DNA from 3 places in the Microbacterium sp. LWH10-1.2 genome. Region 1 is predicted to be linked to each of the others. Evidence: predicted binding sites of a transcription regulator. Region 1 holds the regulator's gene; each other region holds the start of a gene.
The links. The regulator HrcA, encoded in region 1, represses chaperone genes, less so after heat shock. The targets are predictions, from matches to a motif close to TTNGCACTCGNNNNNNNCGAGTGCNAA.
Positions count from the first base shown of each region.

Region 1 (7,086 bases):
GAAGCGCCGCATCGGCTTCGTGCTCGGCACGGTCGGAGGGTCGGTCGTGAGCGGCGAGGAGTCGTTCGACATCGACTGGCGCGAGGACAACGACGAGGTGTGGTTCACCGTCCGCGCCTTCGACGCGCCGAACGCGATGCTGTACCGGATGGTTCCCGCGCTCGTGAAGCGGCGCAGGAAAGAGCTGTTCGCCCGGTACCTGCGGGCGATCTCCCCGCTCTACGCGACCCCCGTCTGATGGCGGGTCCTCTTCCCCTCGGCGATCCGGCCCCGGCGGACGGCGGGCTCCCCGCCGATCTCTCCGTCGATCCCTCCGTGCCGTTCTCGGCGTACCTGCACATCCCGTTCTGCCGTGTGCGGTGCGGGTACTGCGACTTCAACACCTACACCTCGGGCGAGCTGCGCGGCGCGAAGCAGGAGGACTACGCCGACACCCTCGCCGCGGAGATCTCCCTCGCCCGTCGTGTGCTGTCGGACGCCGGAGCGCTCCGGCCGATGGACACGGTGTTCTTCGGAGGCGGCACGCCCACGCTGCTGCCCGCGGGCGACCTCGCGCGGATGCTGGATGCGGCGGTGTCGGCCTTCGGGCTCGCCGATGGCGCGGAGGTGACGGTCGAGGCGAACCCCGACACGGTGACCCCCGAGGTCGCCAGGACTCTCGCCGATGCCGGGGTCACCAGGCTCTCCATCGGCATGCAGTCCGCCGTGCCGCACGTGCTCGCTGCGCTGGATCGCACGCACCGGCCGGAGAACGTCCGCACCGCCGTCGAGGCGGCGAAGGGCGCCGGTCTCGCGGTCAGTGTCGACCTCATCTACGGTGCGCCGGGGGAGTCCCTGGCCGATTGGGAAGCCTCTCTCGACGCCGCGCTCGACCTCGAGTCGGACCACATCTCCGCGTACGCGCTGATCATCGAGGACGGCACGAAGCTGGCCAGGCAGATCCGCCGCGGCGAGGTGCCGTCACCCGATGACGATCTCCAGGCAGACATGTACGAGCTCGCCGACTCGCGGCTCGCCGCCGCCGGTTTCGAGTGGTACGAGGTCAGCAACTGGGCGCGCTCCGCGGATCAGCGTTCGCGTCACAACCTCGCGTATTGGCGGGGGAGCGACTGGTGGGGCTTCGGCCCCGGGGCGCACAGTCACGTCGCGGGTCTGCGCTGGTGGAACGTGAAGCATCCGGCCGCATACGCGCAGCGGCTCGCGGCATCCGAGTCCCCGGCTGCCGGAACCGAGCGCCCGGATGAGGCGTCGCGGATGCTGGAGCGGGTGCTGCTGCTGAGTCGTCTCGCCGAGGGCATCGCCGTGGCGGACCTCCCCGCAGGGAACGGAGCCCGCGTCGCCGGCCTGATCGCCGACGGTCTGGTGGATCCGGCCTCCGCCGTTCGCGGCCGCGTTCGTCTGACGCTCCGCGGCCGGCTGCTGGCCGATGCGGTCGTGCGGGAGCTCACCGACTAGGGAGCAGATCCATGCCGATCGTGCGTCGCTGGGGAACCGTGGTGGTCACGGCATCGAACAGGCGCGTCCTGCGCTCGGAGCCGAAAGCGGGCCATCCGGGGTCGCCAGTGGTGACGAAGGAGACCCACGCGCGGTGCATGTCGGCGGCGAGCTCGCGCGGAGCGTCGGTCCCCGCCATGCGCTGCGTCTCGGGGTCGTCGAGCCGGTCGAACACGAACCCGAGCTCGAGCGCATGCGCGGCCCGGAGGTCGCGCACGGGGCTGGGCCAGGCGAACTCGTAGACGTGGGTGTTCGCGGGGCGTGCTCTCGCGACACGACTGAGCGGAGCGCGGAGCATGACGTCGGTCGCGAGCTGTCCGAAGATCTCCCCGGTCGACGCCGAAGGGAAGTCGGCGCGGTACGCGGCCACCGCACGGCCGGGGATGCGCAGCGCGAGACGCGCGATCAGCAGCTTCGCCCTGCTGATGCCGGCGAGCGCCTCCGGGGGGAACCACAGCCGGTACTCGTCGGTGTTGCTGCCGATGAGCAGCGGGGTGTCGATCTCGCCGAGCACCTCGTGGGGAGACCGGGGGAGGCTGTCGGGGTCGATCGAGAACTGGAATCCCGGCGCGCCCGCGAGGGGAGAGGAGCCTGCCGACTGCTCGCGGCGGGCCTGCAGGAGCTGATCGGGGTCGACGCCGGCGAAGGACTCCCGATCGGCGCGGATGCCGAGCCGCTTCGCCAGCTGCGCGGTGACGCGCCCGGCCTTCTCCGGTGTCTGCGCCTCCAGAGGACCGGACTCGATGATCGCCTGAGCGATCAGCGCACGCGACTTCGGACGGGCCAGGAGACCGGCGACGATCGCGCCGCCCGCCGACTCGCCCATCACCGTGATGCGCGCGGGATCGCCGCCGAACGCCGCGATCTCGCGGTGGACCCAGTCGAGGGCGGCCGCGGCGTCGCGCAGGCCGAGGTTGCGCGGTGCGTCCTCGAGCACGGAGAAGCCCTCCGAGCCCAGGCGGTAGTTGATCGAGGCGAAGACGATGCCGGCGCGTGCGAATCCCGTGCCGTCGTAGATCGAGAGCGCGGCGGTGCCGCGTTCGAGGGCGCCGCCGTGGATCCACAGCAGCACGGGCGCGTCCGAGGCGTCGACCGGGGACCAGACGTTGACGGTGAGGATGTCTTCGCCGTCGATGCGCACCGAACCCAGCAGCTCGCCGGTCGCGCCGGAGTAGGGGAGCTGGGGAGACGTGGGGCCGAAGGACGTGGCGTCGCGCTCGCCCGTCCAGGCGGGAGCGGGCTGCGGCTCGCGGAACCGGTTGTCCCCGAACGGCGGCGCGGCATACGGGATGCCGAGGAAGCGACGGACGCCGTCCTCGACGGTTCCTCGGAGGACCCCGGTGCTGACGGAAGCGGTGGACGGCGTGGTCATGAGCGCCATCCTAGGGCGCACGCGATAGGATTGGCACTCTATCGGTCCGAGTGCCAGGCGGGAGGGTGAGATGGTCACAGAGCGAGGCCTGCAGGTGCTGCGCGCGATCGTGCAGGACTACGTCGAGACGCACGAACCCGTCGGCAGCCGCACGATCGTCGACCGGTACTCCTTCGGCGTCTCCGCGGCGACCATCCGCAACGACATGGCGCTGCTCGAGGACGAGGAGCTGATCGCCGCTCCGCACACCTCCTCGGGGCGCGTGCCGACCGACAAGGGGTATCGCGTCTTCGTGAACCACCTGGCTCAGCTGCGGCCGCTCACCGTGGCTCAGCGCAGCGCGATCGAGTCCTTCCTCGCCGACCCCGCCGATCTCGACGACCTGATGGCGCGCACCGTCCGTGTGCTCACGCAGCTCACGGGGCAGGTCGCCCTGGCGCAGTACCCGTCGTTCGCCCGGGCGCATCTGACCCACCTGGAGCTCGTCGCGCTCGCGCCGAGCCGGATGCTCGTCGTGCTCGTCACCGACGCCGGCGGCGTCTCACAGCGCATGACCCCGCTCCCGATCGAGCTCGACGAGGCCGATGTGGCGGTGCTGCGGGCGCGGCTGTCCGCGCTGATCACGGGCCGTGCGGTGAGCGACGCCGCTGAGCGCCTGCAGACCCTGCTCGCCGATGACACGACGACGGATGCCGCGCTGCGCGCCCTCGCGACCGTCATCATCGACGAGCTGGGCGAGTTCCGCCAGGAGCGCCTCGTCATGGCGGGGGCCGCGACTCTGGCCCGGCGCGAACAGGACTTCCGCGGCAGCATCCATCCTCTCCTCGAGGCGATCGAGGAGCAGGTGACGCTGCTGCGGCTGATGAGCGAGATGGAGACCGACGTGCACGGGCTCGCCGCGAGCATCGGCACGGAGAACGCTCCGTTCGGTCTCGGCGAGGCGTCGATCGTCGCCAGCAACTACGCCGCACCGAGCGGCACCGCGCGCGTCGGCGTCATGGGCCCGACCCGCATGGACTATCCGAGCAACCTCGCGGCGGCGCGGGCCGTGGCCCGCTACCTGTCGCGGATGCTCGACGAAGACGAGGCGAGCCGCTGAGGCGGCCGCCGAACGAACACACACGGAGAAGGGCCATCGTGGCGGATCACTATGAGGTTCTCGGGGTATCCCGAGAGGCGTCCACCGACGAGATCAAGAAGGCGTACCGACGCCTCGCGCGTCAGCTGCACCCGGATGTGAACCCGGGCGAGGAGGCGGCGGAGCGCTTCAAGCTCGTCACGCACGCGTACGACGTGCTCAGCGACGACGAGTCGCGACGCCGGTACGACATGGGCGGCGGAGACGGCGCCGCAGGAAACTTCGGCGGGTTCGGAGGCTTCGGCGACATCTTCGAGACCTTCTTCGGCGCCGCGCAGGGCGGCGGGCGCGGCGCGCGTCCGCGGTCACGGCGCGAGCGCGGCCAGGACGCGCTCGTGCGTGTGACCCTCGAGCTCGGCGACGTGGTGTTCGGCGCGCACCGCGACATCGAGGTCGACACGGCGGTGCTGTGCGAGACGTGTCAGGGATCCTGCTGCCAGGAGGGCACGTCGCCCGTCACCTGCGACATCTGCGGCGGCTCCGGCCACGTGCAGCGTCAGGTCCGCAGCCTTCTCGGCAACGTCATCACCTCGCAGCCGTGCGGCACCTGCGAGGGCTACGGCACGACGATCCCGTACCCGTGCGGAACCTGCGCTGGTCAGGGGCGCGTGCGGTCGCGTCGTACGGTGTCCCTCGACATCCCCGCCGGTGTGGAGACCGGGCTGCGACTGCAGCTGCCGGGCTCCGGCGAGGTGGGCAAGGCCGGTGGCCCCAACGGCGATCTGTACGTCGAGGTCACGGTGAGCCCGCACGCGGCGTTCAGCCGTGACGGCGACGACCTCCTCGCCACGCTCGAGGTATCGATGACCGACGCGATCCTCGGAACGGACACGAAGATCCAGGGGCTCGACGGCGAGGTCGACCTGGAGATCCGCTCCGGCATCCAGTCGGGTGACGTCCTGACGATCAAGGGCCGTGGCATCACCCCGCTGCGGGGATCCCAGCGTGGTGACCTCAGGGTCGGCGTGCAGGTGGTCACGCCCACCAAGCTCGACTCCGCGCAGCGCGCGCTCATCGAGGACTTCGCGAAGAAGGCGAAGTCGCCGGGACCGCAGCTCGCGCAGTTCCAGCAGGGGCTGTTCTCCAAGCTCCGCGACCGCTTCCGCTCGCACTGAGCCATGGCGCTGCACTTTCTGGTCGAGACGTCGACCGATGCCGCGGTCGGCGACCTCGTGTCGCTCACCGGTGCAGAGGCGAAGCACGCGGCGGTCGTCCGCAGACTGCGTGTGGGCGAATCCGTGACGATCGGCGACGGTGCAGGCGTCTGGCTCACCGGTGTCGCCGAGGAGGTCTCTCCGACCCGGGTGGACGTGCGCGTGTCCGACCGTGCGGTCCACGACGCGCCGACGCCCCGCATCGTCCTCGTTCAGGCGCTGGCCAAGGGCGATCGCGATGAGCTCGCCGTCCAGGCGGCCTGCGAGCTCGGCGTCGACGAGATCGTCCCGTGGCAGGCGAGCCGCAGCGTCTCGCGCTGGGACGGGCCCAAGGCCGTCAAGGGGCGCGAGCGCTGGGCGACGATCGTGCGCGAGGCCGCGAAGCAGGCGCATCGGCCCTGGATCCCCGAGGTCTCGGAGCCTCTCACGACGGGACAGCTCGCGCAGCGCGCGGGGGACGCGCGGATGCTCCTGCTCGACCCGACGGCGACCATCAGGCTCTCCGAGCGGGAACCGGACGGTCGCGACCTGATCCTCGTCGTCGGCCCCGAGGGCGGGATCGCTCCCGAGGAGCTGGACCGCCTCACCGCAGCGGGCGCCGAGCGCGTGCTGCTCGGCGACACGGTGCTGCGCACCTCGACGGCCGGTCCGGCCGCGATCGCGGTGCTGTCGGTGGCGCTCGGCCGCTGGTGAGCGTCCCCTCAGTAGACTGAGAGCATGAGCGAGCCCTCGATCTTCACCCGCATCCTCACCGGCGACATCCCCGGGGAGATCCTGCTGGAGACCGATCGGGTCTTCGCGATCCGCGACATCAACCCGCAGGCGCCGCTGCACGCCCTCGTCATCCCGAAGACCGAGGAGTACCGCGACGTCACGGAGCTCGCCGCAGGCGACCCCGCGCTCCTCGCAGACATCGTCGCCGCGGCGAAGCGGCTCGCGGAGGAGCATGCGAACGGCGAGTACCGCCTGATCTTCAACAACGGCGCGAACGCCGGCCAGTCCGTCTTCCACGTGCACGCCCATGTGCTCGGCAACATCGAGGAGAGCAAGCTCGTTGGCTTCTGACGATTTCGATTCCGCTCCCGACCGCGGCAGCGCCGTCGAGAAGATCTACGCAGACGGCGTCGCCATGGTGCAGCTGCTGGGGCCGCAGGACCGGCTGCTGCGGATGCTGGAGAAGGAGCATCCGCAGGTGCAGGTGCTCGTCCGCGGCAACGAGATCACGCTGTCGGGAGATGCCGATGCCGTCGCCGACGCCACGCGTCTCGTCGACGAGCTGCTCACGATGACCAGACGCGGCCACGACCTCGCTCCGAGCGACGTCTCGAGCTCCGCCAGGATGCTGCGTCAGGACGGGGGTCCGCGTCCGAGCGAGGTGCTCGGCGAGGCGATCCTCTCCACCCGCGGCAAGGTGATCCGTCCGAAGACGCTCGGCCAGAAGGAGTACGTCGACGCGATCGACGAGAGCACGATCGTGTTCGGCATCGGTCCGGCCGGTACCGGCAAGACCTACCTCGCGATGGCGAAGGCCGTCCAGGCGCTGCAGCGCAAGGAGGTCACCCGCATCATCCTCACGCGTCCTGCCGTCGAGGCGGGGGAGCGGCTGGGGTTCCTGCCCGGCACGCTCAACGACAAGATCGATCCGTATCTGCGACCGCTGTACGACGCGCTCAACGAGATGATGGACCCGGAGATCGTCCCGCGTCTGATGGCGACGGGCACGATCGAGGTCGCTCCGCTCGCCTACATGCGCGGTCGCACCCTCAACGACTCGTTCGTGGTGCTCGACGAGGCGCAGAACACCACCCCGGAGCAGATGAAGATGTTCCTCACCCGGCTGGGGTTCGGCACGAAGATGGTCGTCACCGGCGACATCACCCAGATCGACCTCCCGCAGGGCGCCTCGGGGCTGCGGACCGTGACGCGCG
Region 1 covers NZ_CP151638.1:1,240,566-1,247,651, forward strand. The annotation lists gene MRBLWH10_RS05870 (DUF1990 family protein) at 1-238, shown strand, start outside; gene hemW (radical SAM family heme chaperone HemW) at 238-1,455, shown strand; gene MRBLWH10_RS05880 (carboxylesterase family protein) at 1,445-2,866, opposite strand; gene hrcA (heat-inducible transcriptional repressor HrcA) at 2,937-3,965, shown strand; gene dnaJ (molecular chaperone DnaJ) at 4,004-5,119, shown strand; gene MRBLWH10_RS05895 (16S rRNA (uracil(1498)-N(3))-methyltransferase) at 5,123-5,851, shown strand; gene MRBLWH10_RS05900 (HIT domain-containing protein) at 5,876-6,223, shown strand; gene MRBLWH10_RS05905 (PhoH family protein) at 6,288-7,086, shown strand, end outside.

Region 2 (7,086 bases), 1.3 Mb from region 1:
GCGGCGACCGCCGACCCGCTCGGGCACGCCGAGGTGATCGGCGATCTGCTCGCCGACGTCCTGAAGGACGCGGGGGCGGGGGAGATCACCCACGTCGTGTCCGGCATGGGCCCCGGGCCCTTCACCGGCCTGCGCATCGGCATCGCGGCGGCTCGTGCCTTCGCCCTCGGGCGCGGCATCCCCGTGGTCCCGGTGCCGAGCCATCTCGCGGCGGCGCTCTCGGTGTCCGCCGACGGTCCGTTCGCCATCGTCACCGACGCGCGTCGTCGAGAGGTCGCGGTCACGGTGTTCGACGGGACGGATGCCGACGGCATCCCCGCCGTCGTCGCCGACACGGTTCTCGTGCCCGCGGTCGAGGCCGATGCGCACCTGGGCGGCGTCCGGCGGATCGACGTGTCCGAGTTGTCCGGCGCCGACCTGGCGCGGGTCGCGGCGCGTGCACTCGCGGCAGGACGCGTCCTGGCCGACGACGAGCCGCTGTACCTGCGGCACCCCGACGTCGTGCTCCCCGGAGCGCCGAAGCGGGTGGGATCATGACGCTGCGTCCCGCGACTCCGTCCGATCTCGACGGGATCATGGCGATCGAGAACCGCGCGTTCCCGACCGACGCGTGGAGCGCCGAGTCGATGGCGTCCGAGCTCGCCAGTCCGCACGCCCGCTACCTCGTCGACGAGGTCGACGGCGTGACGATCGGCTACGGCGGTGTGCGGGCGCTGCAGGGCGGGTCGGATGCCGACATCCAGACCATCGCGTTCGACGCCGATCGCCGCGGTGAGGGCCGAGGACGGGCCCTGCTGCGCGCGCTGCTCGAGGCTGCAGTGGGGCGGGGCGCACGAGAGGTGTTCCTCGAGGTGCGCGACGACAACCCCGCCGCGGCGGGACTGTACCTCTCGGAGGGTTTCGAGGAGATCGGCCGCCGCCCCCGCTACTATCAGCCGGACGATGTGGATGCGATCGTGATGCGCCTCGACCTGCGCGCGTGGGATGCGCGGCGCACCGCGACGTCGAAGGAGCAGACCGCATGACCGCCGCCCCCCTTGTGCTCGGCATCGAGACGAGCTGCGACGAGACCGGCATCGGCATCGTCCGCGGACGCACCCTGCTCTCGAACACGATCGCCTCGAGCATGGACGAGCACGCCCGCTACGGCGGCGTCGTTCCGGAGGTGGCCGCGCGCGCTCATCTGGAGGCGCTGCAGCCGTCGATCGACGCGGCTCTCGACGAGGCCGGCATCCGTCTGCAGGACCTCGACGCGGTGGCGGTCACCAGCGGGCCGGGGCTCGCGGGGGCGCTCATGGTCGGCGTCGGCGCGGCCAAGGGCCTCGCGGTGTCGATCGACAAGCCCCTGTACGCGGTCAACCACCTGGTGGGGCACATCGCGGCCGACATCCTCACGGCGGACTCCGCGCCGCTGGAGTACCCGACCATCGCGCTCCTCGTCTCGGGCGGGCACACCTCGCTCCTGCACGTCCGCGACCTCACGACCGACGTCGAGCTGCTCGGCGAGACCATGGACGACGCCGCGGGCGAGGCCTTCGACAAGGTCGCAAGGCTCCTCTCCCTGCCCTACCCCGGCGGGCCCGAGATCGACAGGGCCGCGGTCGACGGCGACCCGAACGCCATCCGCTTCCCCCGTGGCCTGTCCAAGGCGTCCGATCTGGCGAAGCACCGCTACGACTTCTCCTTCTCCGGACTCAAGACCGCCGTCGCCCGCTGGGTCGAGCGCTGCGAGGCCGATGGCGTCGAGGTGCCGGTGGCGGATGTGGCGGCGAGCTTCCGCGAGGCCGTCGTGGACGTGCTCGTGACGAAGGCGCTGGCGGCGTGTGAGGATCTCGGGGTCCCGCGACTGCTGCTCGGCGGGGGCGTCATCGCGAACCGCAGGCTGCGCGAGGTCGCGCTCGCCCGTGCCGAGAAGGCGGGGGTGACGGTGCGCATCCCGCCGCTGTCGCTGTGCACCGACAACGGCGCCATGATCGCGGCGCTCGCCGCAGAGCTGATCTCCTCCGGTCGGCGGCCGTCGACCCTCGCCTTCGGCGCCGACTCGACCCTCCCCGTCACGGAGATCCAGGTGGCCGAGCGCTCATGACCACACCGGACGACGGGCTGCGCGCCCGCATCGAAGGACCCAGCGGCGAGGTCGAGCGGCCGGCGGGGTCTGCTCGTCTCCCCGGCGCCAGACGCGACGCGTACACGAAGCTGCCCACCGGGCCGGTGACCGTGGAGCCGATCGTCGCCAGCGGTCCGCACCTCGAAGACGACGACGAACACGACGGGTGGGAGCCCTCGGCTGCGCCCGCGTCCGTCGACGAGACGCGGCTCGCGCCCTGGGCGCTGCTCGCCGCGATCGTCTCGCTGTGCGCCTCGTTCTTCGTCGGCTGGGTGATCCCGGTCGCGGTGGTGGCCGTGATCGCGGCGATCATGTCGCTGCGGCGTCCGGCCGAGAGCAGAGCCGTCGCGACGTGGGCTCTCGTGCTCGGCCTCGCGGCGACGACGTACAGTCTGGGCTGGCTGGTGTGGGCCGGTCTGCAGTTCGAGAGGTTCGGGTAGCGGATGCTCGACGCCGACCGGACATCGATGTCATCAGGGGGGCCGATGCCGCACGATCATGACGGCGAGGAGCGTCGTGCGCTCCAGCGCAAGGCGTACGGCCGCGAGGCGTCGCTCACGGATGCCGAGGCTCGGCGTCTGCACGAGCTCGAGCACGCCCTCCGCGAGAGCGCCCGCCCCGAGGCTGCAGCCCCCGCAGCGGAGCGCTCCGCGCGGACGGCGGTCCGCGACACGGGGCCGGTGGACGGAGTCCGCCTGGACGGCATGCGGGCGGGCGAGGTGCAGCCTCCCGTCACGCGGGGAGTCGTCGACGAGGAGAACGCCGCAGCGGCGCCCGTGGCCGACGAGACCGAGACCGAGAGCGCGGCAGACGAGGCGGCGCCGGGCATCTGGAGGACTCTGCGGTCGCACGGGAAGCCCGTGGCCGCTGCGTCCGCCGTCCTGTTGGCGATCGGACTCGGCGCGGGTTGGGCGCTGTTCTCTCCGCGCGCGAGCGACATCCCGCTCAGCGCGGAGGAGGTGGAGCGCAAGCTGGAGCTCTACACGGCGCAGAAGTTCGACGACGGCTCGCTCCGCGCCGTCGCGCGCGATGGAGACGCCCTCGTGTGGTTCGCGACCAAGAGCGCGCCGGAGCCGCAGTCGTGCCTGACCCTCGATGTGGGGGAGCAGTCCTCCATCAACTGCGTCACCGATGACGAGTTCGCCACGTTCCCGTTGAACGCGTCGATCTCGGTGCCTTCTGACGAGGGCGGCTCGATGGGTGGGAGCAGTGTGAACGCCACGGGCATGCTCACCACGGCCGGCGAGGTGATGGTCGCGATCAACCGCTGGGACTACGACGACTCCATGCTCAGTCAGTTCGAGGGCGAGGAGAAGGTGCGTGCCCAGGCTCTCATCGACGAGGGGTACCAGCCGGGGATGTCCCTGATCGGACACTTCCGCGGAGAATCCGTGTGGGTCGCCGACCGCTTCACCGACACGGGCTCGATGGAGAGATGCCTGATCGTCGACGTCGTGGATGCATCGAAATGCGCCGCGCCGGACAACGGCGGGAAGCAGGCGCCGATCCGGCTGAGCTCCGGCGACGCGGATGACTCGCCGTGGTCCCTGACCGTGGAGTTCACCGGCTGGGGCATGCCCTACCTGACGATCACCGAGGGTCCGACCGGCGGATCGCTCGTGGTGATCGACACCGAGTCGGGGGATCCGATCGAGGTCCAGGCGCCGGTGGATCCTGCCGGCTGACTAGGCCGCAGACACCCGGTCGGCGAGGATCGCCAGACGCTCGTCACCGATGCGGGTGAGGATCAGCGTCGCCGACTCCGCGCCCTTCAACGCGAGCTTCCTGCGGAAGGCGGCAGGGTCGACGTCCATGCCGCGCTTCTTGATCTCCAGGGTGCCGATGCCGTTCCTCTTGAGCACCGCACTGATCGCCTTGGGATTGGCGGGCATCGTCTCGCGCACGCGGAACGACTGCACGAACGGACTCGTGAGCGCGGCATCCGAGGTGAGGTATGCGATGCGCTCGTCGAGCATCCCCGCCTCCAGGCTGCGGGCGACGTCGCCGATGAGCCGCGCGCGGATGACGGCTCCGTCCGGTTCGTGCAGGAAGGCGCCGAGCGGGCGCACCGGCGCGTCTTCGGCGTCGGCGCCCGCGGTGAGCTCGTAGGAGCGCTCGCCGCGGATGAGGAGCGCCGCTCTGCGCACGCCCTCTCTGGCGAGGACGCCGGTCCAGACCACGAGCTCCACGACGCTGCCGTCCGCGCTCACCCACTGGGCCTCGGCGTTTGCCGGGAGGCTGTCGCGATCGTGCGCGGGGCCGAGCTTGATGCCGGTCGGCGTGCGCGATGCCACGTCGAAGGCCCAGTCCAGCGACGGTGAGTAGTCGTCGGCCGAGACGCGGCGGGTCTCGGCGTGCCCGGAGGTGCGTCGCGCGGGGTCCATCCAGATCGCGCGAGCGGCGGGCGCGGTCGCCGTGCTCAGCTCCCGGTACGCATCCTCCGCCGTGCTGTGGCGCACGTCCGATCCGAACGGCGCGAGGTTGTACGCGGCGATCGCGGCTGTGACCTCGTCGGCGTCGACGGCCGTCACCTCGAGTCCTGCCCCGGCGAAGGCGAGGGCGTCGCCGCCGATTCCGCAGCCGAGATCGGCGACACTCGTCAGGCCGGCGCTGCGGATGCGCTGGGCGTGCCGTGCGGCGACCCCCAGTCTCGTCGCCTGCTCGAGGCCGGCGCGGGTGAACAGCATCCGCTCGGCGAAGTCGCCGAACTTCGCCCGTGCCCTGGCGCGCAGGTGGGCCTGACCCACGACCGCCGAGACGAGTTCGGGGGAGTGGCCCGCAGCGCGCAGTCGCGACACGGCCCTGGCGACCTCGCCCGTCGACTCGATCGGCCCGAGGGCGTCGAGGAGCTCGAGTCCGTCGGGGGTGAGCAGGGCGCGCAGCTCGGACATCTCCACCCGTTCAGCTTAGGTCGTGCCCCGCTGGCACTCGCATTGCATGAGTGCCAGCTGAGCGCTTAGACTGGATTAGCACTCTCGGGTTGAGAGTGCGAACAAGTCTTTCGTGTCAGCGTCAAGAAAGAAGAGGTAGACCGTGTCGGTTTCCATCAAGCCGCTCGAGGACCGCATCGTCATCAAGCAGGTCGAGGCCGAGCAGACCACCGCGAGTGGCCTGGTCATCCCCGACACCGCCAAGGAGAAGCCCCAGGAGGGCGAGGTCGTGGCCGTGGGCCCCGGCCGCATCGATGACAACGGCAACCGCGTCCCGCTCGACGTCGCCGTGGGCGACCGCGTGCTCTACAGCAAGTACGGCGGCACCGAGGTGAAGTTCGGCGCAGACGAGTTCCTCGTCCTGTCGGCTCGCGACGTCCTCGCGGTCGTCGTTCGCTGATCCAGCGCACAACGCAGAAGGGGTTCGGATGCTTCGGCATCCGAACCCCTTCTGCATGTCCGGAGCAGTCACGCGGCGACCGATTCCTGCCGAACCGCGGTCGTGGCGGCTGAACACGCGTTCGGCCTCCGCCCACGGGCATAGGGTTGTGCGGTGACCCCTGACGCCCCCGCCCGCACCGGCCAGACCGCGGGGGCCGTCTACGCCGTCGCCGCCTACCTGCTCTGGGGAGTGCTGCCGCTGTACTTCCTGCTGCTGGTGCCCACGGGCGCGTGGGAGGTCGTCGCCTGGCGTGTGCTGCTGTCTTTCGTCTTCTGCCTGATCCTGCTCACCGTCACACGCGGATGGAAGGCCTTCGGCGTCATCATCCGGCAGCCGAAGCTGCTCGGCCTCACGGCGCTCGCTGGCCTGCTGATCTACGTGAACTGGCAGGTGTTCGTCCTCGGCACCCTGAACGACCGGGTGGTGGAGACGAGCCTCGGCTACTTCATCAATCCGATCACCACGGTGCTGCTGGGCGTCTTCGTGCTGCACGAGCGGATCCGCCGGATGCAGTGGGCGGCGATCGGCATCGCCGCCGTCGCGGTGATCGTGATCGTCGTCGCCTACGGGGAGTTCCCCTGGATCGCGCTCTCGCTCACCGCGTCCTTCGGCATCTACGGACTCATCAAGAAGAAGATCGGACCGGCGGTGGATGCCGTGAGCGGTCTGACCCTCGAGTCCTTCTGGCTCATCCCCATCGCGATCGTGCAGCTCATCCTGGTGGCCTTCACCCCCGCAGGCATCACCATGGGGGCGAACGGCGTCCCCCACGCACTGCTGCTGGGCTTCGCCGGCGTCGCGACGGCGGTGCCGCTGCTGCTGTTCGCGGCGGGGACGCGACGGATCGACCTCACCATCATCGGGATGATCCAGTTCATCACCCCGATCATGCAGTTCGTGATCGGCGTCGCCTTCCTGCATGAGGAGATGCCTCCCGCACGCTGGGCGGGCTTCATCCTCGTCTGGATCGCGATCGGCGTGTTCGTGGCCGACCTTCTCCTCGCGGGGCGGCGGAGCCGTGGAAGCGGCCCTGCAGAACTCGTCTGAACCTCGGGTGCATCGACGGCGGAACCCGGTGTCGGATCGTTAACGCACCGAAACCTAAGCACCCACTACGCGCTCCTGCCACGCTCTAGGGTTAGAGCACCCGATCGTGGTCGCATTCCACGCTCAGATATCCAAGGGAGCAACATGAACGCACTGAAGGGCTCGCGCGCAGCGAAGGTCCTCGCCGGGGTCGCGCTGGTCAGCGCGTCGGCACTCGTCATCTCGGGCTGTGCGAGCAGCACGCCGTCCGACTCCGGCGACGGCGGCAACAAGCCGTCCGCCGACCTCACTCTCAAGCTCGGGTCGCTGCTGCCGCAGACCGGTGCTCTGGCCTTCCTCGGCCCGCCCATGGAGTCGGGCGTCGGCCTCGCGGTCAAGGAGATCAACGACGCCAAGGCCGGAATCACCATCGACCTCACTGCCGAGGACGAAGGCGACACCGACACGAAGGCCTATGAGACCTCGATCACCAAGCTGCAGGGTGCAGGCGTGTCCGCCATCGTCGGCGCCGCGGCGTCCGGCGTCTCGAAGCTCATCCTCGACGGCAACGTCGCCGCGGG
Region 2 covers NZ_CP151638.1:2,500,400-2,507,485, reverse strand. The annotation lists gene tsaB (tRNA (adenosine(37)-N6)-threonylcarbamoyltransferase complex dimerization subunit type 1 TsaB) at 1-537, shown strand, start outside; gene rimI (ribosomal protein S18-alanine N-acetyltransferase) at 534-1,025, shown strand; gene tsaD (tRNA (adenosine(37)-N6)-threonylcarbamoyltransferase complex transferase subunit TsaD) at 1,022-2,086, shown strand; gene MRBLWH10_RS11920 (hypothetical protein) at 2,083-2,547, shown strand; gene MRBLWH10_RS11915 (hypothetical protein) at 2,593-3,792, shown strand; gene MRBLWH10_RS11910 (class I SAM-dependent methyltransferase) at 3,793-5,004, opposite strand; gene groES (co-chaperone GroES) at 5,141-5,437, shown strand; gene rarD (EamA family transporter RarD) at 5,591-6,526, shown strand; gene MRBLWH10_RS11895 (ABC transporter substrate-binding protein) at 6,671-7,086, shown strand, end outside.
Region 2: groES (co-chaperone GroES) is a predicted target of HrcA. The motif match lies at 5,029-5,055, and genes of this name have one in related genera.

Region 3 (7,086 bases), 650 kb from region 1:
CGTGCGCTTGAGCCAGGCCATGAACATCGGGAGCGTCGCGCCCGTATGCACCACCTCGAGCTTCAGATCGTTCGCCAGCAACTGCGCCGCGCGCGTGCGCTGCAGCACCGACTCCTCCACCACCGCGGCGCGGCGCACTCGCCGCGCGTCGACACGGTCGTTCCGCATCGATACCTCCCTGGTAGTGGGAGCATCCGTTCGGCAGGCCTCGGGTGACCTGCTGGGGACCGGATCCGGATGCTCCCTTACAGGGAAGGTGCGCGTTCGGCGTGAAAAGTGACGCGGGGGTCACGCGTGACCCCCAAAAGGGGTCAAGGACACTGTCAGGCGGGCGGTCGACCGAAGATCGCCGGGTCGACCGGACGCTGCGCTCGCGGCAGCTTCTCGACCACGAGGAGGTACGACTCCGTCACCAGCTCGGGGATGAGATCCGCCTCCAGCGATGGCCCGGGCAGCAGCGTGATCCAGTGCTTCTTGTTCATGTGGTAGCCCGGGACGATGTCGGCGAACGTCTCCCGCAGGGCCACCGCATCATCGGGGTGAGATTTCAGCGTCACCCGTCCCGTGCCGTCGAGAGGGGTCAGCAGGAACACCCTGCCGCGGACCTTGAACACGTCCCACTCCGGGCCGAACGGGTTCTCCCGCTCCGACCCGGGGAGCTCCTCGGCGCGCGCGGACGCCAGGGCGATCAGTTCTGCGGCATCCATGTCAGAAGAGCCGGTCCGTGCCCTTGTCGTCGGCACGGGGCACCGCGACGACCCGCTCATCGAGGGATGCCGCCGCCAGCAGTGCCTCGTCGATGAGCTCGCGGTCGCCCTGCGCGCGCAGCCAGTCCTGAGCGAACGCGGTGGGGATGAGCACGGGCATCCGGTCGTGGATGCCGACCAGGTGCGCGGGTGCAGGGCGCATGACGATCGAGTAGCACGTGTACCACTCGCCGTCGTCTGTGCGACCGCGCTGTGTGACGGCGGCCATGCCGAAGAGCCCGCCGCCGTCGAGCCCGAACTCGTGCCAGACCCGTTCGGGCTTCTTGAGCTCGTACCATCCCGTCGCCGGAACGAGCGCGCGCGAGCGGAGGCTGCCGGGGCGCTCCTGGAGCCGTTCCGACCGCGTGTTGATGGACGGGAACCTCGCGGGCTGGCCGTCGACAAGGAAGCCCCACCACGCCGGTTCGACGGCCGTCGAGCCGGCGTCGTCGAGGAGGATCGGATTGAGGTTGCGGAGGTTCCTCCCGGTGGGGCGCACGGTCTCGCCGGCGTTGCGGTCGGCCCAGGTGCGCAGAGCGTCGAGCACCGCCTGCTCGGCGGAGTCGAGCAGATCGTCGCTGTCGGTGAACCGGGGGTCAAGGCCGTAGCTCGCGCACATGCTGCCAGAGTAGACCCGGCCCCCGACACGGGCTCGGGTAGGGTCGACAGGTGATCGAGAAGCGCTCCCTGTCCGCTCCGCTGGCACTCGGCGGAGCGGTCGCGATCGGCGTGATGACGGCCGTCCAGGCGCGCGTCAACGGCGTGCTCGGCGTCGAGGTGGACAACGGGATCGTCGCCGGATTCATCTCGTTCTCCGTCGGACTCCTCGTGCTCGTCGTCGTGATCCCGTGCATCCCGTCGGCCCGCCGTGGCGCGGTGCGGCTGTGGACGGGCGTCCGCGGAGGCACGATCCCGTTCTGGATGCTGCTCGGTGGCGCCTGCGGCGCGCTCACCGTCTCCACCCAGGGCATCACCGCCGGAGTCCTCGGCGTCTCGCTCTTCACCGTGGGCGTCGTCGCGGGGCAGACGCTGCACGGCCTGGTGCTCGACCGCATCGGATTCGGCCCGGCCGGTGTCGTGGCGGTGACCCCTGGGAGGGTCCTCGGAGGGGCGCTGGCCCTCGCCGCCGTCGGCATCTCGCTCTCCGGCGACGTCCTCTCCACCGCGCCGCTGTGGATGCTCCTCCTGCCGTTCGCGACAGGGGTCGGCATCGCCTGGCAGGCCGCGACCAACGGCAGGCTCGCGCAGCGCGTGCAGTCGCCGATCACGGCGACGCTGATGAGCTTCATCGCCGGGACCGTGGCCCTCGCGCTCGCCGCGGGCGTCAGCATCGCCGTCAGGGGGATGCCGCAGCCGCCGCCCGCCGAGCCGTGGCTGTACCTCGGCGGATTCCTCGGCTTCGCCTACATCCTGCTCGGGGCCTTCATCGTCGCGCACACCGGGGTGCTCCTGATGGGGCTCGGCTCCGTGCTCGGTCAGCTCACGGCATCCGTCGTCATCGATCTGATCTGGCCGGTGGAGGCGGGTCCCGCTCTCTGGCAGCTCGCGGCGATGGTCGTCGTCGCCGTCGGATCGGTCGTCGTGGCCGTGCCGCGTCGGCGCGCGCGCTGACTACTTCTTCTTGTCCTTCTTCTTCGGCATCCGCGTCACGAGCTTGCGCGCGTCGACGGGCTTGCGCCGACCGGGGCGCTTGCCCGCAGGCTTGCCGCCGACGTAGAGCCAGCCGAGCAGCTCCTCGTCCTTGCCGAGACCGTGCGCCTTGGCGACGGCCTTGGAGCGCGTGTAGTGGCCGGTGCGCCACAGGACGCCCCACCCCGCCTCGTCCAGCAGCAGGCTCAGCGTGTGGGCCACACCGGATGCCACGGCCTCCTGCTCCCACCGCGGCACCTTGTCGCTCTTGCGGTAGCTGGCGACCACGGCGATCAGCAGCGGCGCGCGCAGCGGCTTGGACGACGGCGACTTGTCGCCCTCGGCCTTCGCGATCGCCGCACCCAGCACCTCGCGGTCGGCGCCGCGGAGCTCGATCAGACGCCAGGGGCGCAGCGACGAGTGGTCGGCGACGCGTCCGGCGGCCGCCACGAGCTGCAGCAGCTCCTCGCGGTTGGGCGCGAGCTCGGTGACCTTGGACCAGGACTGACGGGAGCGGACCGCCTCCAGCGCGCTCACTCGGCGTCCGGGGTGAAGTTCAGGGCGATCGAGTTCATGCAGTAGCGGTCGCCGGTGGGCGTTCCGAACCCGTCGGGGAAGACATGCCCGAGGTGCGAGCCGCAGTGCGCGCACCGCACCTCCGTGCGGACCATGCCGAGCGTCGTGTCCTCGATGAGCTCGACGGCCTCCGGACGGATGGACTCGTAGAAGCTCGGCCACCCGCATCCGGAGTCGAACTTCGTGCCGCTCTTGAACAGCTCCGCACCGCACGCACCGCACGTGTAGAGGCCAGCGCGCTTCTCGTCCAGCAGCTCGCCGGTCCAGGCGCGCTCGGTCGCCGCCTCACGCAGCACGGCGTACTGATCCGCGCCGAGCTCGTCGCGCCACTCTTCTTCTGTCTTGTCCACGCTGTACGCCATGCCTCCATTCTCGCGCGTCCGGCTGTGAACGGGGTCCGCCGCGACAGAATGGACGGATGACGGATGCCGTGCAGGAGCGCTACGCCCGATTCGCCGAGCAGGAGGCGCCAGGTCGGAGCGATCTCTACGCCGAGTGGGCGCTCGGGGTCGCCGGCGACCCGGCGGTGCGTGACGTGCTGTCGCGCATACCCGAGAACCGTCGCCAGCCGCCGCTGGTCTTCGCCGTCACGCGGATGCTCGGCGCGGATCTGACCGCGTACGGCGCCTGGCGGGGGTTCGTGCTCGCGCATGCCGAGGAGATCGTCGCGGAGTGCACGGCGAGACGGCTCCAGACCAACGAGCCCCTCCGCCTCGCGCCGCTGCTCCCCGTGCTCAGCGAGATCGAGGGCCCCATCGCGCTGCTCGAGATCGGCGCCTCGGCAGGGCTCTGCCTGTATCCCGACCGGTACTCCTATCGGTTCGTCGACGGAGAAGGGATGCCGCGGCGATCTCTCGACCCGGTGGACGGCCCGTCGGCCGTCGTGCTGGAGAGCGTGATCGACGGTGGGATTCCACCCCTGCGCCTGCCGGAGGTCGTGTGGCGTGCCGGCATCGACCTCGCGCCCCTCGACGCGTCCGACGAACGCGATCGCCGCTGGCTGCAGGGCCTCGTCTGGCCGGGGGAGGAGGGGCGCGAGCATCGCGTCACGGCGGCGCTCGACATCGCCGCATCCGACCCTCCGCACCTCATCGCCGGTGACGCCCTGGAGCGGATCGACGCGCTCGCCGCGGAGGCGCCGGACGGTGCGACGCTCGTCATCACCACCCCCGGCGTGCTGGTGCACATCCCCCGGGAGCAGAGGCTCGCGCTCGTCGAGGCCATCCGCGCGCTCCCGGCCAGATGGATCACCATCGATCCGCCGGCTCTCCTCGATGTCTGGGAGCCCCCCGTCGACGACGGATCCTGGAGCGGTTTCGTCGTCGCGCTGGACGGCAGGGTGCGGGCCGCGGCTGATCCGCTCGGACGATGGTGGGAGTGGCGCGGCGGCGATGGCGTCGCGGCGATCTAACCTGTTCTCATGCTGGGAGAGATGACCGAGCGCGATCGTGCGATCCTCGCGTTGGAGACCGTGTGGCCACGGCACAGCGGCGCGAAGGAAGAAGTGATCCGCGCGCAGCTCGGCATGAGCTCGGCGCGCTACTATCAGCTGCTCGGTCGGCTGATCGACTCCGACGCCGCTCTGGCGTACGACCCGATGCTCGTCGGCAGGCTCCGTCGGATCAGGGAGTCCCGTGCGCTGCAGCGCTCGGCCAGGACTCCCGGCTTCGTCGGCTGAGTCCGCGGTTTCGGACGCCGCCGCCGTCGTGATGCGGACGCACAGGCGGGTGCCGCTAGCATCGAGTGGTGTCCAAGCCCACTCGTGACCGATTCGACGACGTCCCCCACTCCGCAGGACGTGTAGGAGCGCATCGCGCCGAAGCCCCCGGCATGAACGGCTGGGTCGTGCTGCTCTGGTCGTTCGTGGCCGCGCTGGTGCTGATCATCGCAGGCATCTTCGGCTCGCTCGTGGTCATGGGCCGCATCACACTCTTCCCCGAGGCCGTGCCGTCGTCGACGCCGACGCCGGTCGAGACCGGTGTCGTCGACACCGCCTACTCGGTGATGATCCTGAACGCGACTCCGGAGGAGGGCCTCGAGGCTCAGATCCGGGCGAAGCTCATCGACAGCGGATGGACCGCCGACAAGGTCTCCGCCACCGAGAGCGCCAGCAAGGACTTCGCCACGACGACCGTGTACTACGTCGACGACGCGGACGAGCTCGCGGCCATCGGGCTCGCCAACCTCATCGGCGGAGCGGACGTGCAGAAGAGCGACTTCTACGCCTCCATGAACGAGACCGGGGGCAAGCAGCTGACCGTCGTCATCGGCCTCGACCGCTCGTCCTCCGCCCCGGCCACCACGGAGGAGACTCCGGCCCCCTGATCGGTCGGCGGCGCACCCTCCTCGCGGCTTGCACTCGAAGGTGTCGAGTGCCAGAATGGCGTTAGCACTCTCTCACTCTGAGTGCTAAACCCAACGTCTACGTCCAGGAGGGACGACAAAACTCATGGCAAAGATCATCGCTTTCGATGAGGAGGCCCGCCGCGGCCTCGAGCGCGGCCTCAACATCCTCGCCGACGCGGTCAAGGTGACCCTCGGCCCGCGTGGCCGCAACGTCGTGCTCGAGAAGAAGTGGGGCGCCCCCACCATCACGAACGACGGCGTGTCCATCGCCAAGGAGATCGAGCTGGACGACCCGTACGAGAAGATCGGTGCGGAGCTCGTCAAGGAGGTCGCCAAGAAGACCGATGACGTCGCCGGCGACGGCACCACCACCGCCACGGTCCTCGCACAGGCCCTCGTCCGCGAAGGCCTGCGCAACGTCGCGGCCGGCGCCGACCCGATCTCGCTCAAGCGCGGCATCGAGAAGGCCGTCGCGGCGATCACCGAGGAGCTGCTGAGCAGCGCCAAGGAGATCGAGTCCAAGGAGCAGATCGCCGCCACGGCGTCCATCTCCGCAGCCGACCCCGCGATCGGCGAGCTCATCGCCGAGGCGATCGACAAGGTCGGCAAGGAGGGTGTCGTCACCGTCGAGGAGTCGCAGACCTTCGGCACCGAGCTCGAGCTCACCGAGGGCATGCGCTTCGACAAGGGCTACCTGAACCCCTACTTCGTGACGGACCCGGAGCGCCAGGAGGCTGTCTTCGAAGACCCGTACATCCTCATCGCGAACCAGAAGGTCTCCAACATCAAGGACCTCCTGCCCATCGTCGACAAGGTGATCCAGGACGGCAAGGAGCTCGTCATCATCGCCGAGGACGTCGAGGGCGAGGCTCTCGCGACGCTCGTGCTGAACAAGCTCAAGGGCATCTTCAAGTCGGTCGCCGTCAAGGCTCCCGGCTTCGGCGACCGTCGCAAGGCGCAGCTGCAGGACATCGCGATCCTCACCGGCGGACAGGTCATCACCGAAGAGGTGGGCCTCAAGCTCGAGAACGCCACGCTCGACCTGCTCGGCCGTGCGCGCAAGGTCATCGTCACCAAGGACGAGACCACGATCGTCGAGGGTGCGGGCGAGGCGGAGCAGATCGAGGGTCGCGTGACCCAGATCCGTCGCGAGATCGAGAACACCGACAGCGACTACGACCGCGAGAAGCTGCAGGAGCGCCTCGCCAAGCTCGCCGGCGGCGTCGCCGTCATCAAGGCGGGCGCGGCCACCGAGGTCGAGCTCAAGGAGCGCAAGCACCGCATCGAGGACGCCGTCCGCAACGCGAAGGCAGCCGTCGAGGAGGGCATCGTCCCCGGTGGTGGCGTCGCGCTCATCCAGTCGGGCACCAAGGCTCTCGACGCTCTCACCCTCACGGGTGACGAGGCGACCGGTGCGAACATCGTTCGCGTCGCGATCGAGGCTCCGCTGAAGCAGATCGCTCTCAACGCCGGTCTCGAGCCGGGTGTCGTCGCGAACAAGGTCGCCGAGCTGGCCTCGGGTCACGGCCTGAACGCTGCGACCGGCGAGTACGTCGACATGTTCGCAGCGGGCATCATCGACCCGGCCAAGGTCACGCGTTCGGCTCTGCAGAACGCGGCGTCGATCGCCGGCCTCTTCCTCACCACCGAGGTCGTCGTCGCCGACAAGCCCGAGAAGGCCGCCGCCCCCATGGGCGACCCGTCCGGTGGCATGGACTTCTGATCCACACCAGCCGCACTGACAGGAACGCCCCGGCCTCGGCCGGGGCGTTCCTGCATTCCAGGGGGT
Region 3 covers NZ_CP151638.1:588,378-595,463, forward strand. The annotation lists gene MRBLWH10_RS02750 (hypothetical protein) at 1-168, opposite strand, end outside; gene MRBLWH10_RS02755 (MmcQ/YjbR family DNA-binding protein) at 324-707, opposite strand; gene MRBLWH10_RS02760 (SOS response-associated peptidase family protein) at 709-1,365, opposite strand; gene MRBLWH10_RS02765 (DMT family transporter) at 1,446-2,357, shown strand; gene MRBLWH10_RS02770 (nitroreductase family protein) at 2,358-2,912, opposite strand; gene msrB (peptide-methionine (R)-S-oxide reductase MsrB) at 2,909-3,313, opposite strand; gene MRBLWH10_RS02780 (DUF2332 domain-containing protein) at 3,370-4,362, shown strand; gene MRBLWH10_RS02785 (DUF3263 domain-containing protein) at 4,372-4,629, shown strand; gene MRBLWH10_RS02790 (LytR C-terminal domain-containing protein) at 4,698-5,276, shown strand; gene groL (chaperonin GroEL) at 5,401-7,020, shown strand.
Region 3: groL (chaperonin GroEL) is a predicted target of HrcA. The motif match lies at 5,338-5,364, and genes of this name have one in related genera.